2 regions of the Alkalihalobacillus pseudalcaliphilus genome follow, and region 1 is predicted to be linked to the other one. Evidence: riboswitches for the same ligand, from Rfam matches in the RefSeq annotation. Region 1 holds a riboswitch; the other holds the start of a gene.
What was found. A riboswitch is a leader RNA that binds a small molecule or an ion and turns the genes downstream of it on or off. The one in region 1 is predicted to bind FMN.
Positions count from the first base shown of each region.

Region 2: linked by a shared signal. The riboswitch ahead of PQ479_RS03925 (DMT family transporter) and the one ahead of ribE (riboflavin synthase) in region 1 are both predicted to bind FMN.

Region 1 is NZ_JAQQWS010000001.1:694,878-702,428, forward strand. Features, by position in the region: gene scpB (SMC-Scp complex subunit ScpB) at 1-354, opposite strand, end outside; gene PQ479_RS03365 (segregation/condensation protein A) at 344-1,114, opposite strand; gene PQ479_RS03370 (DUF309 domain-containing protein) at 1,697-2,245, shown strand; gene ribH (6,7-dimethyl-8-ribityllumazine synthase) at 2,295-2,768, opposite strand; gene PQ479_RS03380 (bifunctional 3,4-dihydroxy-2-butanone-4-phosphate synthase/GTP cyclohydrolase II) at 2,758-4,014, opposite strand; gene ribE (riboflavin synthase) at 4,031-4,684, opposite strand; FMN riboswitch at 4,931-5,075, opposite strand; gene PQ479_RS03390 (malate synthase G) at 5,668-7,551, opposite strand, start outside.
Region 2 is NZ_JAQQWS010000001.1:806,159-813,709, forward strand. Features, by position in the region: gene cysC (adenylyl-sulfate kinase) at 1-502, opposite strand, end outside; gene PQ479_RS03895 (inorganic phosphate transporter) at 521-1,597, opposite strand; gene sat (sulfate adenylyltransferase) at 1,615-2,769, opposite strand; gene PQ479_RS03905 (phosphoadenylyl-sulfate reductase) at 2,784-3,497, opposite strand; gene PQ479_RS03910 (YezD family protein) at 3,603-3,743, opposite strand; gene PQ479_RS03915 (hypothetical protein) at 4,583-4,828, opposite strand; gene cbpB (cyclic-di-AMP-binding protein CbpB) at 4,983-5,432, shown strand; FMN riboswitch at 5,526-5,679, shown strand; gene PQ479_RS03925 (DMT family transporter) at 5,805-6,782, shown strand; gene PQ479_RS03930 (hypothetical protein) at 6,804-7,229, opposite strand; gene PQ479_RS03935 (CPBP family intramembrane glutamic endopeptidase) at 7,265-7,551, shown strand, end outside.

The sequences.
Region 1 (7,551 bases):
TTTTACTCCACGAATATCTTCAACCTCAACGCGTGTGATCGGTTGTTTATAAGCAACGATTGCTAGTGCTTCAAGAGCAGCCTGTGAAAGCCCCTTATGTATCGGAGAAACCGCCAATGCTTTTATATAACTCAAATGCTCTGGTTTAGTGGCCAGTCGATACGTATTAGCAATCTCAATTAATTGCAATCCACGTGATTTTTGTTGATACTCGTCTTTTAAATGTTGCACGGCAAGTTGAATTTGCATAGGCTCCGCATCAATGATTTCCAATAATTGGTTTTCTGATAACCCTTCGTCTCCAGATACAAATAATAAGCTTTCAATAACTCCAATTAACGCCTTATTCTCCATTTACGTTCTCCTTATTCATTTCATAAATCATAATGCTTTCAAAATTTGAGTTCTGTTGACAGGTAATCGTATTTGTTTTCATTAATTCTAAAATGGCTAAAAATGTTACAACCATTTGAGATTTATCCTCCGGCACAAATAATTGCTCAAACTTACATTGACCATGTGATTTTTGTAGAAAGTCCAAAACTTCCGTCATTCGTATATCAATAGAATATTCTTGATTCCTAATCGTTCTTGTTTGCGGGGCTTTCAGTTTATTTCTTTTCATTAGTTTTTGATAAGCAGCAAGCATATCGAACAGCGATACTCCTTGTATGGAGATATCTCTTTTTTCTTCATCTGTTACATAAGGATCTAAATCCTCTGGTGCTCGTGTTAAAACGAAGCTTCTTTCTTCCTCTCGTTCTTTTAATTCTGTGGCAGCATCTTTATATTTCCGGTATTCAATTAATCGTTGAACGAGTTCATCACGGGGATCGTCATCGTCTATATAGTCAATCGCTTCTTCCTCAAGCTCTAACGTTTGGTTTGGTAAAAGCATTTTAGATTTGATCGCGAGTAGCGTCGCCGCCATCACTAAATATTCACTAGCCACATCTAATTGGATTTCTTGCATTGTATGTATATATGCTAAATATTGGTCAGTAATTTTGGCAACGGGTATATCATATATATCAACTTCTGCTTGATTAATAAGATGAAGTAATAAGTCAAGTGGACCTTCAAAGCTATCAAGCTTTACTTCGTATGTATTCATAAGTCCATCACAAGCACTTCCTAAATGATTAGTATTTTCATAGAAATTATATCATATTTTGTCGATAGACCCTATCTTTGATTTTCTGTATGAAAGTTGATGCTGGTACTCATGTGCGGAGCTTTGCTCGCCGCTACCGAAAATCATGCTGTGCGTCAATCACGTCGCGCTGAACTAACTGGCACAGCCAGTGGATTTCAGCCCGCCACCGTCTGCTGGGTTTCTACTAATTCTCAAGTAAAAACAGTCTAACATCATTCTTTTAAAATGAAAAAGAACAAAGGCAAAGTGAACGAAAAGCCACCAGTTAAAAGCTAAACTCTACTTTCATTTTGTTGGTGGCACAGCATTTTAGCTCCGACATGGGCGTTTTATATGAAAGTTGATGCTGATGCTCATATGCGGAGCTTTGCTCTGCTCATCGCTACCGATCATGCTGTAGTATAACTCACCCACTTTCTTGCTTAACTGCCTTGTTGGAGCATCTTGGGCGGTCTTTTCTTCACATTTGTATGGCTTCAATGATAAACTAGCAGTATTGAGTTTATCTGTTTTTAGTATTGAGAGTTAAGGATGATGATGATGTACCCTAAACCATTTTTAGATTATCTAGTTTATTTCCACGCTAATTATGATTATTTTGAATGCCATGAAGTGCTTGAAGAATATTGGAAAGAGGCGGAGGAAAGTCAGCGGCACCCTGTCTGGGTCGGTTTAATTCAGCTTTCTGTTGGACTTTACCATGAAAGAAGAGGCAATTATGCTGGAGCTAAAAAGATGCTACTCAGCTCAAGAAATTATTTAATGGCTGAAGCAGAATCTGTTCGTCAGTTAAATATTGATTATGACCAATTAGCAGCAGATATTTCCAACCACATTCACACTATTTCAACCATACTTAACTCTGAGCCCGAACAAGCACAGCACATACAGGTTCTTTTCCAGCCAATAAAAATTCCCTTTTTTGATCAACAAATTCATGAGCTTATACAAAAGAGAAGTGAGGAATTAGGCATTAGCTGGCAGCAACCTGAATTCACGGAGCCTTATATTATTCATAAACATAAACTGAGAGACCGATCTGACGTTATCGCAGAACGCCAGAATCAAATAAAACGAAAAAACTCTTAAAACAAAGAAACAGGTGAGCCAACACATGCTTGGCTCACCTCTTCATTTCCTATTCTTGATCAAATGCTCTTGATAAATTTGCCATTTCTATCGCAGCTGTAGCCGATTCCCAGCCTTTATTTCCAGCTTTTGTACCAGCCCTTTCAATCGCTTGTTCAATAGAATCTGTCGTTAAAATGCCAAAAATAACTGGTTTCCCTGAAGATAGAGATAAAGAAGCGATACCCTTGGCTGCTTCATTACATACGTAATCAAAATGTGGTGTCGCACCTCTAATTACGGTACCTAACGTGATTACCGCATCATAGCGGTTGCTGTCCACCATTTTTTTCGCCGCGAATGGGATTTCAAAAGCACCTGGCACCCACGCAATATCAATATCACTTGCTAAAACACCATGTCGTTTCAAGGCATCTTCTGCCCCTGATAATAATTTACTCGTAATAAATTCATTAAACCTTCCTACTACAATTCCAATTTTTAAGTCTGTTCCAATCAAATGTCCTTCTAATCTATTGACCATTCTGAACTCCTCCTTCATTTCTCAATAATTCGTCGATGTTAAATAAATGACCGAGCTTTTCTGATTTGGTTTGTAAATATGATTGATTCTCTTTCACAGCAGGAAAATGTAAAGGCATACGTTCGATAATTGATAAGCCATACCCACTTAACCCTGTGATTTTGCGTGGATTATTCGTAAGTAGTCGCATTTGTTTAATACCGAGGTCACGTAAAATCTGTGCTCCAATCCCATACTCTCTTAAATCCGCTTTAAAACCAAGTTTTTCATTTGCTTCAACTGTGTCATAACCATCTTCCTGCAGTTTGTAAGCTTTGAGTTTATTAATTAAACCAATGCCACGCCCCTCTTGTCTCATATATAACAAAACGCCAGTTCCAGCTCGCTCAATTTCATGAAGAGCCGCTTGCAGTTGCGGGCCACAATCGCAACGTCTCGAACCAAAGATATCTCCTGTTAAACACTCGGAATGTACCCTTACGAGCGTAGGTGTTTCACCATTTATCTCCCCTTTTACTAATGCTATACTTTCTGTTTGATCGATTTGGTTCGTATAAGCAACAGCTTTAAAGTGTCCGTATTCCGATGGTAAATCTACAACGACCTCTCTTTGTATAAACGTTTCTTTTTTAAGACGGTATTCAATCAAGTCTTTAATGGTAATCATTTTTAATTGATGTGTTTCGGCGATTTTTCTTAATTCAGGTACTCTCGCCATAGTTCCGTCATCATTCATAATTTCACAAATCACACTACTAGCTATCTCTGCACCTGCTAAATGGGCTAAATCAACGGCCGCTTCCGTATGTCCGGCTCGTCTTAAGACTCCACCGTCTTTAGCGATGAGTGGAAAGATATGGCCAGGACGTTTAAATGAGGATTTCGTTTCCGATTGTTCGATAATCTTTTGAATCGTTAGTGAACGTTCATAAGCTGAAATTCCTGTCGTCGTCTGTTCATGATCGACACTAACTGTAAATGCTGTGCCATGTGGGTCTGTATTCGTATCGACCATCGGCTTCAAATCCAACTCCATAGCACGCTTTTCAGTAATCGGTACACAAACAAGTCCTCGACCAAACGTAACCATAAAGTTCACAATTTCAGGCGTTATCTTTTCCGACAATGCCAAGAAATCACCTTCATTTTCACGATCCTCGTCGTCACAAACAATAATGACTTCTCCTTTTTTTAAGGCCACTAAAGCCTCTTCAATTGGATCAAACCGCTCTTCTTTTTTCTCCATCTCTTCACCACCTTTTTTAAATAAATCCATTTTTCTCTAAAAATTCATTCGTAATGTTCGTTTTTTCTTCCTTATATGTCTGTGATTGACTTAATAATTTTTCCGTATATTTCGCCAAAACGTCGCACTCAATATTGACCCAATCACCAACTTTCTTGTTTTTTAAAACCGTTTGACTGAACGTATGTGGAATAATGGAAATCGTAAACGAATCATCACTCACGTCAAAAATCGTTAAACTGATCCCATCAACCGTAATTGAACCTTTTAGAATCATATATTTCGTTAAACTCTTAGAGACGTCCACATGAATATAAACAGCGTTTTTCTCTTTTTTTATAAGCTGAATTCTACCTGTACCATCAACATGACCTGAAACGATATGTCCACCAAAACGTCCATTTACAGCCATCGCCCTTTCTAAATTAACACGTTGGCCACTTCTAACCTGTTGTAAATTAGATGATTTTAATGTTTCTGGCATAACATCTGCCGTAAAATATGGTGGCTTTAGTTGCGTAACGGTTAAACATACCCCATTTACTGCTATACTGTCGCCTACATGACAATCTTCTAAAATATGATTGGCTTTCACAACTAAAACAAATTGCTCTTGCCCTTGACGGATGCTTTGCACTTCACCCATTTCTTCAACAATTCCTGTAAACATCAAACCCCTCCTTTCATTCTCTTTACATCACTCATTATGATTGGGAGGGCAACATTGCACGCTGACGTTTATTTGTGAAACAGAACATAAAAAAGCCTCCCGATTGTTCATTGGGGAGGCAAAATGCTAGCACAAAATAAACCTATGTATTTGCACATTCAAAAAAGAAATTACCACTTTTTTGAAAAACAAATAAACCACAGTTCCTCTAAAAAATTTTAGATCTCTCCTGTGTCTAGGTGCTTTCACTTCCTTCTCCCATCCAGACTTTCACTGTCGGCTCTAGATTTTCACTAGATCCACCGTCCGCTTGTATAGCGTCCGGGTCACGGACTTAGAGGTTGACCTCATCACCGCCGGTCGGGATTTTCACCCGGCCCCGAAGGAAACTATTTAATTATCATAATAATGATTGTCTTCTAAGATATTTATACCTTAGATTGGTTTGAATTTTATCACTGTTAATCTCGAAAGGCAAGAAAAAGAATTGCTCCGTTAAAAACTATTATCAATGTTAAAAGCGGTGATTCTCTCTACATGTCAGAAATTGAATAGCAATAATCAATACCGTACTACCTATTAAAACCATAACTGCTGTAGATAATGTGTTCCCATCATTTTATAAACTGAATGCTAATTCACCATTTACCAGTTTATGAATCTTGAAAATGAATTTAGGTGGGCCGCCTCCCCAGTTACACCTTCATACAAAACCCACATGGCGAAGCCCCATTCACTTCGCCACCAACAAAGATGAAAGTAGTGGCGACTATTTAAACAGTTGGCCCGTTTACAACTCCATCACTATGAGGAGTCCGCACGACCAAAAAGGGAGCATTGTCCTGTTAAGGTCGTCTATCGTAAGATGGATGACCAGATAACTTTAAGGCACAACCTATCGCCCCTAAGTCCACTTTCATACAAAATACACATCGACAAAATTGATGAATCAGTCGATGTGTAGTCCATTAATCAATCATGTATTAAAAACTTCTATTTAATAGTGCCTCTTCTTTCTCTTTCAAGCGAAAACGATGTAAGATTGGCTCCGTGTATCCACTCGGTTGATTTTTGCCCTCAAAAACTAACGCTAACGCTGCTTGAAAAGCATTGGAGCCATTTTCCCCTCTTAATAATGAGCGATAGTTGGAAGCTTGCTCATTTTGCTTATCTACAACTTTTGCCATACTTATAAATGTTTCATTCACTTGCTCCTCCGTACAAATACGATGGTGGAGCCAATTAGCAATATGTTGACTGGAGATTCTTAAGGTCGCTCGATCCTCCATTAATCCAATATGATGAATATCTAAAACTTTAGAACAACCGACACCATGATCGACCCAACGTACTACATAACCTAATATACCTTGAATATTATTATTTAGCTCTTCTTGAATTTCTGCAGGTGACCAGCTTTCCTTGGTGGCTAGTGGCGGTGTGAGTATATGACTAATTAAATCATACTTATTATGCTGCTTTTCTTTTTGAATAGTGAATACATCAATTTGATGATAATGAAGAGCATGTAATATTGCAGCTGTTGGTGAAGGTACCCAAGCGGTATTAGCACCTGCTTGAGGATGGTTTTTCTTCTGATCCAGCATTTCTTTCATCTGGTCAGGCATCGCCCACATCCCTTTACCAATCTGAGCAGAATGGTAAAAACCTGTACTAAGCCCACATAAAACATTTGATTGTTCATACGCCTCTAACCAAACTTGCTGTTTCATAGCCGACTTCCTGACCACTGGACCGAGTTCCATGGAAGTAAAAATTTCATCACCCGTTCTATCAAGAAAACCTGTATTAATGAAAACGATCCGTTTGCGAACTTGATAAATACAGTTTTTCAAATTAACAGAGGTTCGTCTTTCTTCATCCATCACACCTATTTTTAACGTATTTCTCTCTAAACCTATTAAATCCTCAACACGGTTAAATAATGTATTAGCAAAACCTACCTCCTCTGATCCATGCATTTTTGGTTTAACAATATAAACAGAACCTTGCTGAGAATTTATTCTGTTAGACCGACCAACTAAGGAGTATTTCGCAATAAATGACGTCACAATCGTATCAACTATACCTTCAGGCACTTCTTTTCCATCTAATAGAATCATATTCGTTGTCATTAAATGTCCGACATGACGGATAAAGAGCAATGACCGCCCGGATAAAGTTAGACGTTCTCCATTTAGCTTTTGAAAGGAGCGGTCAGGAGCGAGCTTTCTTGTTATCGTCTTTCCATCTTTGATAAAACTTTCTTGTAAATCACCTTTCATAAGCCCTAACCAATTTTGGTAGAGGCGGAGTTTATCTTTTGTATCGACAGCAGCAACGGAATCCTCACAGTCCATAATCGTCGTTAGAGCTGCTTCTAATAGGACATCTTTTACACCCGCTTTGTCGCCTTGACCAATGAAGTGCTCACGGTCTATTTGAACCTCTACATGCAAATGATGATTGATAAATAAAAGTGACTCAATCTTGTTGTTTACTCTATTAAATCCTAGCCACTTTTCAGGTGATTTTAAGCTAGTTTTTTGACCATCTGCTAGTATAATCTCTAAGCCTCTCTCTCCTACGTGATACTCCGATACGTCAAAGTGACTGCCAACTTCTAATGGGATTATCTCATCGAGAAAGTTTTTGGCAAATGCAATAACTTTTTCCCCTCTTTTTGGATTATAACTTGTTCCCTTTTCACAGCCTTCCTCTTCTGATATTACATTTGTTCCGTATAATGCATCATATAAACTCCCCCACCTAGCATTAGCCGCATTTAAGGCATATCTCGCATTATCTAATGGTACGACGAGCTGTGGACCTGCTTGATGTGTAATTTCTGTATCAACATTTCTCGT
Region 2 (7,551 bases), 110 kb from region 1:
CGTACGGCGAGCTTATTCCTGTGAATTCTGGAATTTCACCTGACCGCGCTTTCTTATATAAACCTTTTGGGTCTCTTAATTCACATTTTTCTAAAGAACACTTTACATAAATCTCAATAAACTCTCCGTCTTCAACGAGTTGTCTTACTTGATCCCTATCCTGGCGAAATGGCGATATGAACGCGGTCGATACTATCGTGCCAGCATCTAAAAATAGTTTTGACACTTCCCCAATACGGCGAATATTCTCTTTTCTGTCCTCTTCACTAAAACCAAGTCCTTTATTTAATCCATGTCGAACATTATCACCATCTAGTACATAACTGGTCAAGCCCTTTTGATGTAAGTACAAATCAAGCGCATTAGCTAAAGTTGATTTCCCTGCACCAGAAAGACCTGTAAACCACAAGATCACACTCTTATGGCCTTTTTGCTTTTGACGATCCTGCTTTGATACGACCGATTCATGCCAAACGATATTTTTCGAGTGTTGTGTGCTCATTGTCCCGCCTCCTCCTGTTTAAATTCCTTCTCCTTTATCGTAGGTAGTGCTTTTCTCTTTACGAGTAGATTGATATAAGCAATAGGCACCGATAGTTGCAATGAAAACACTTAGAATGATAAATAACTTGTAAAAATCAGCTTGTCGAAAAAGTAAGATAAGACCATATGAAACTACTAAGGCGAACACTGGCGATACAATCCAAACCTTAATAATTCTTTTGATAATGTCTTTTTGCCACATTTTAAGTCCTTCTGATGCGGTGCCTATCCCAGCAATCGCAGAAGTAGTAATTTGGGTAAGTGGTACAGGTATACCAAATATGGAAGCCACTATAACAAGTGAACCACCCGTTAACGAGACCGAGCTTCCTTGTAAAAGGGAGAGCTGCGTAATTTTTTTCCCATTGGTTTCCAAAACTCTGCCTCCTAAAAGAAGAGCCCCAAGTGCGACAAACAAACCTCCCCAAACAACAGCCGTTTGAACATCGATTAAACCTGCACCAACGAGTGGCCCTACAGCATTTGCGACATTATTCATACCAGCCGCATAGGCTTCAATTCCGCCACATGTAATAAGAAAGAATACTAACGGTTTCTTCCACTTCCCCGTCCCCTTTAACTGCGGCCAAGTATTCTCTAAATATCTAGTGCATTTACCAATAAACAAAGCTAGAAAAAAAGCGACAAATGGCGTGATAATCCAAAAGCTAACTATAATCAGAAGTTCTTTTACAAACAAAGATTGATAAGCAATTCCAGCCCCGACAATCGAGCCAACCACTACTTCACTTGTCGATAAAGGAATGCCAATGATATTAGCAAAAAATAATGTGCCACAAGCGGAAGTTAAAATAATAATAACCAAAGGAACATCGACAATATTTGTAGGAATAATGCCTTCACCAATTGTTTTGACTACTTCTCCGCCCGCTAAAGCACCTAAAAAGGCAAAGATACCGACTAGCACCATCGCTATTTTTTTATTTGGGATTGCACCACTGCCATATGCTGGGCCCATTGCCGCAGCTGTCCCACTCGCTCCAATATTCATCGCAAAAAAGAAGGCAATGATAAACGCAAGGATCTCCAGCATTAAATTCACCTACTTTATTATGATTGAATACTTTCTGCTTGAACACTCATCCCTTTTATTAAGACTTCCACGACTTCTTTTCTACTAAATTCAGCTGGCGGCAATTCTCCATTTGCAAGCATTTTTCGTACCTTTGTCCCTGATAAAATGACGTGATGTTCCTTGTCATGTGGGCATGTTTTCGTTGAAGCCATATTTCCACAAGCTTGACAATAGAAGCTATGCTCAAAAAACAAAGGAGTTATCTGCAAACCATCTTCTGGAATTTCGTTAAAAATAAGCTGTGCATCATATGTCCCATAATAATCACCAACACCTGCATGGTCACGGCCTACAATGAAGTGCGTACATCCATAATTTTGACGAACAATCGCATGAAAAATAGCTTCTCTTGGTCCTGCATATCTCATCGCCGCCGGAAAAACAGATAAAAATACTCGATCTTTAGGGTAATAATGTTGAAGTAATACTTCGTAGCTCTCCATTCTGACATCTGCAGGAATGTCATCGGACTTCGTATCTCCAACTAGTGGATTTAAAAATAAGCCATCGACAATTTCAAGAGCTGCTTTTTGAATATACTCATGTGCTCGGTGTACGGGATTTCTCGTTTGAAAGCCAACAATTTTTTTCCAACCTAGCTCCGTAAATTTCCCTCGAGTCTCTTTCGGGTCACGGTGGTATGATTGAAAACGCCCCCGTTTAACACGTCTGGTCAAAATAATTTCACCAGCTACATATACATGTGGGCGTTCAAATAGCTTGGAGACTCCTGGGTGTGCTTTGTCATCGGTTCGATAAACATGCAAAGCCTCTTCTATTTTATTCGGCTCAAACAGTTCAGATATTTTGATAACTCCGTAGCCCTCACCATTAAAGACGAGCTTCACTTGTTCACCTACAACTAACTCTTGTGCTTTTTCCGCTGTAACAGGCAATGTAATAGGAATACTCCATACCGTTCCATCTGCTAATCTCATATGTCGAACAACAGATTCATAATCTTCTTTCCCTAAAAATCCAGTAAGTGGACTGAATCCACCAATACCTATTAATTCCAAATCTGATAAAGCAAAAGAATCTAATTCAATTTCCTTAGAAATGTTCGAATCATCATATTCTGGATCAAATAACTGAATTAATGTACCTCCATGTGGTGCTATATGACTCATATTCATTCTCCTCTTTAAGGTTGTTGATGTAAGCCGCATTCTGTTTTTGTGGAATTAGCCCAACGACCACTTCTCGGGTCGTCACCTTCTTTAACTGGTTTCGTACAATATTCACAGCCTATACTCGGAAATTGCTGATCATGCAATACGTTGTAATCAAGCTTGTTCAATTTCACATACATCCATATCTCTTCTTCCGTCCAATGAATAAGTGGGCAAATTTTTATAGATTGAAAACGATTGTCCTGATTCACATATTTCGTGTTCGCTCTCGTTGGTGATTGCTCCCGACGTAGTCCAGAAATCCATGCTCTTTTTTTCGATAATTGCTGTTCTAATGGAATGAGTTTACGAAGTTGACAACATGCATCTGGATTTCTTTCCCATAATTTCTCGCCAAATTGCTTTGATTGCTCTAATGGTGTAAGCTCAGGTTTGATTAATTCAATGTTTAATTGTGGATATCTGCTTTTTACTTTTTTTATTAATTCATACGTTTCTTTGAAATGAAAATCGGTATCAAGAAAAATGATATGGGCATCTTTTTTGACTTTATTAATTAGGTCAATTAATACCATTCCCTCAACACCAAAACTACAGGAATAAACAAGTTCATCCCCAAATTCTTGAAAGGCCCATTTTAAAACGTCCATACTGTCTTTTTTGGCTAACAGTTGGTTTATTTTTTTGTAATCTTCGTCTTTGAGTGCTTGATAAGATACATTCAAGTGTAGACACCTCCTTTTACCAAATAGAAAAAGCGACGTTTCCTCACCTAGTTCCTATACCTAGTTGAAAAAACGTCACCTCTAGTTTGTCTAGTCAGCAACTCATTATTTAATTCTTACCTTTTCATTTTTTTCAAGCTGAACAATTTTACCATCTTGAACAACTAACGTGATGGAACCGTACTTTAAGTCTTTTAGTAACCCTTTAATTTGTTCAGAAACCTCATCTAATTTTTGGTCATCCATGCTTCTCCTCCTAGCCTTAGCATGAAATTTAATTCCTTGTATTTTTATATGTTTTATTAGTTTAATAGTATTCTATCGGTCTATACTTAGAATGTCAATAATAGTTCTTGAATTTTCCGAAAATAGGCTTTCGTGCTTTTCTGTATGAAAGTTGGCTACAGGCGAAGGTGTACCCTTCGATGATCGCTGCGGGATTGGGGGCACGCTTTGGTTGATGCAGACTTCTTGGTTTGTGCCCTTCTCATACAAAATAAATGAAAAGCCAATAAAGCAAGAAACTAAACTAAATTGACCAAAATGCCAACAATCAAAGGACAGAACCAAATTAAATGAAAGTCCACCATGTTAAGGACTAACTAACGCATAAATTCGTTTTTGTTGGTGATTAGTTGTTCAGCAAGCTATTACCAAAAGCATGAAAGTGGTTTTGTGCTCTTTGACTGGTGGCTCTTCATTTATTTTCGCTTTATTCTTTTCATGCTAATGATTATTGTAAGAATATTCTTAAACTTGAGACTTTAGACGAACCTAGCGGACGAAAACATGCGGAGACTCCCATGGGACGTAGTGGCAGAGCTGAGATCCACTGGCGTAGCAAGTTAGCTCAGTGCCACCCCATAGGACGCGGAACATGATTTTCGGTAGCGACGAGTAGAACTCCGCATTCCAGCATTAGCAATTTTCATACAAAACCTCATAGCGAAATACGGTTCACCTCACCACCATTAAAGATAAAAGTAATTACAGGACTTCTTATTCAAGGTTTCATGGAGTAATGCGTTTATGCGGGGAGCAGAGCGATTTTTCTTCCTCCATTGTAGTCTTAGGACTAATTGCTTTCAACTTGATTCACCATGTAATGTGATGACCTCTGCTGGTTTTTTATGATTGGTTTTGTATAATGTTTTGTAGCCTTCTTTTTCCCTTTTCAAGAATGTCTGTTTTGAAATGGGCCTTGGTGTTGACCATGAAATTGACTCTGGATTATCCCACGAATCAAATGTGATAAGCTCTTTTTTAAAATAATAGTTATTACCAGATAAATAAGTTTCACATATATATGTGACAGTATGTTTTGTATGCATCTTTTTCACCTCTAATAACCAGTATCACCAATATTGATAAAATTTACTTCAGAAACTTTTATCAATGATCGCTTATTTCTTGACATAATGTTTTTTGGAGATATACGATAAAGATAGATGTTCGTAAACAAATAACAAAAAAAGAAGTGATCGAATGTTCCAAGAATTAAAAAACAAGACACTATTAGACAATGAATTACGTGATTTAATTGTTCCAATGGAAAAAGTGGCACATGTACAATTAAAAAACCCATTAGAGCATGCATTGCTTGTATTAATCAAGTCAGGTTATACTGTTATACCCGTACTTGACCCAACGCTTAAACTGCATGGAATTATTAGTAATTCACTTATTCTCGACTCATTATTAGGTGTTGAGCAATTTGAACTCGAACGGTTATCTGATCAAACCGTTTCTGATGTAATGAATACGAATGTACCGATGATCAAGAAAGAAGATACATTCGCCCGAGCCCTTAATTTATCAATAAACCACCCATTTTTATGTGTCGTTAATGATGAACAAGAGTTTTTAGGGATTTTAACACGCAGGTCTATTCTGGCGCTAGTCAGTAAATATTTGCATACGCAAGAGGTTAAGTAGTCTATCGAGCTTAAGTTAAGCGGTAACTAACAAAAAGGAAGTATTGATATTTTCTTATATTCCTATTACAATAGTAAAAGATAAAAATCGAATATGAATCTTCGGGGTTAGGTGAAATTCCTTACCGGCGGTGATGATTGAGTGTTAATCGTAGCCCGCGACTCTTTTATCGTGATGATTTTGATAAAAGACTGACTTGGTGTGAATCCAAGGCCGACGGTTAAAGTCCGGATGGGAGGAGATCGAATACAGCGTGTTTATTTTCCAAAATAATAAAACTACACGTTTATTTGGTAAGCCTTCTTTTTATAATAAAAAGAAGGCTTTCTCTATGTAAGATTCCATATTCAAACCAAAAAAGGAGTTTGAATCATGGTACAAAATTTACAGTCAGACAAGAAGCAAAAACTAATGAAAAATGGTTTTTGGTTCGTGGCCATCGGTGCTGCATTTTGGGGTATTAATCCGCTTTTTAGAATGCTATTATTAGACAGTTTTACATCCGCACAAATTGTTTTGCTTGAACATGTGTTACTTATGGTTATTGCCCTACCTTTGCTGTGGGTTAACCGTGCAGATTTAAAATCAGTCAAGCTAAAGCATGTCGGTGCGATTATTTTTATTGCTTGGGGCGGGTCTGCTTTTGCGACAATTTTATTTACGCTTGGCTTAACGTATGGAGAAATTAATGTCGTTTTGTTATTACAGCAGCTTCAACCACTCTTTGCGATATTTCTTGCAAGAATTATTTTAAAAGAAGCCTTACCTAAACATTTTACAACGGCTGTTATCATTGCGTTATTAGGTACTTATTTGCTTACATTTGGATTCGCTTTTCCATTCCATTCATTTGGTGACTTTTTCCAAACGGCGAGTTTATTATCAATCGCAGCCGCAGCATTATGGGGCGGTTCCACCGTGATGGGTCGTTATTTGTTACATGATATGAAGTATGAGACGGTTACTGCGTTACGTTTTATTGTGGCACTACCTTTATTAATCATGATTGTTGCCTTTCAAGGGGCTGCCTGGTCGATACCAGCAACAGCTGGCTCATCCGCTTTATTATTTGTTAATTTAGCTGCTTCAGCCTTAATACCTGGCTTACTAAGTATCCTTATCTATTATAAGGGCTTAGCGAATACAAAAGCATCTCTTGCAACGATAGCAGAGTTAAGTTTTCCTACCGTTGCCTTAGTCATTAACTGGTTTGCCTTTAATGAAGTCATTACAATTCCTCAATTAGTCGGGTTTTTATTCATATGGGGGACGATGTACTTTTTATCTATACAAAAAAATCCACTTAAAAAAAGAGATAAAAGCAAACATGAACCACTTACCTCACACTAATAGAAAAATCCAATGGGCTCTTTAATAAGCCAATTGGATTTTTTTCATTTGTTTTTCTCGACTACGAAACATCCGATTAAAAAAGAAGCGTAAAAACATACTTGGCCATTTAGACTCGACTGTCATTGTATCAACCATCACTGTACGACTCTGAAAAGTTTCAAACCGGTGGTCGTGACGCCAAAATGTAAACGGGTAAGGAGGCTTGACAGCTATATCGGTAAATGAATAACATTCGGGGTTATTTTTTAAAGTCGCATGCCACTCATACGAATAAAAAGAATAGCCAAAGTGAATCGCTAAGTCCCCCTGCCTAGATTCTGAGACATCAACAATTGGTGGAAACTTTGTGATAAACTTAATGTTAGATGGGGTTGAAAAAAAGGACCACGCCTCATCTATCGAACAAGCAAGTATTGTTCTATATTCAAAAATTTTCACATTCATCTTTATTCCACCCTTTTCGTTAGGACTGAAAACCATTGATACCTAGATCGTTTATACTTAATATAATTATGGCTTCTAGTTTACTTTTTATCAGCTTTACATGGCAACCATTATCATTTTGGATGTTATTTTCAATTTCTTATGTTCTCTTAATCCTGATCGCCCTTTTGCAGAGCAAACCTGTCATTCCATTACATCATCAACACGGATGGCTTGTCGCTTTTATAGGCGGTATCGGCATTTACCTTTTATTTGCGATAGGAAAAGCGTTCCTAATTCTCTTCCAAATTCCATTACTTGAATCTTTAGAACAGCTATATCA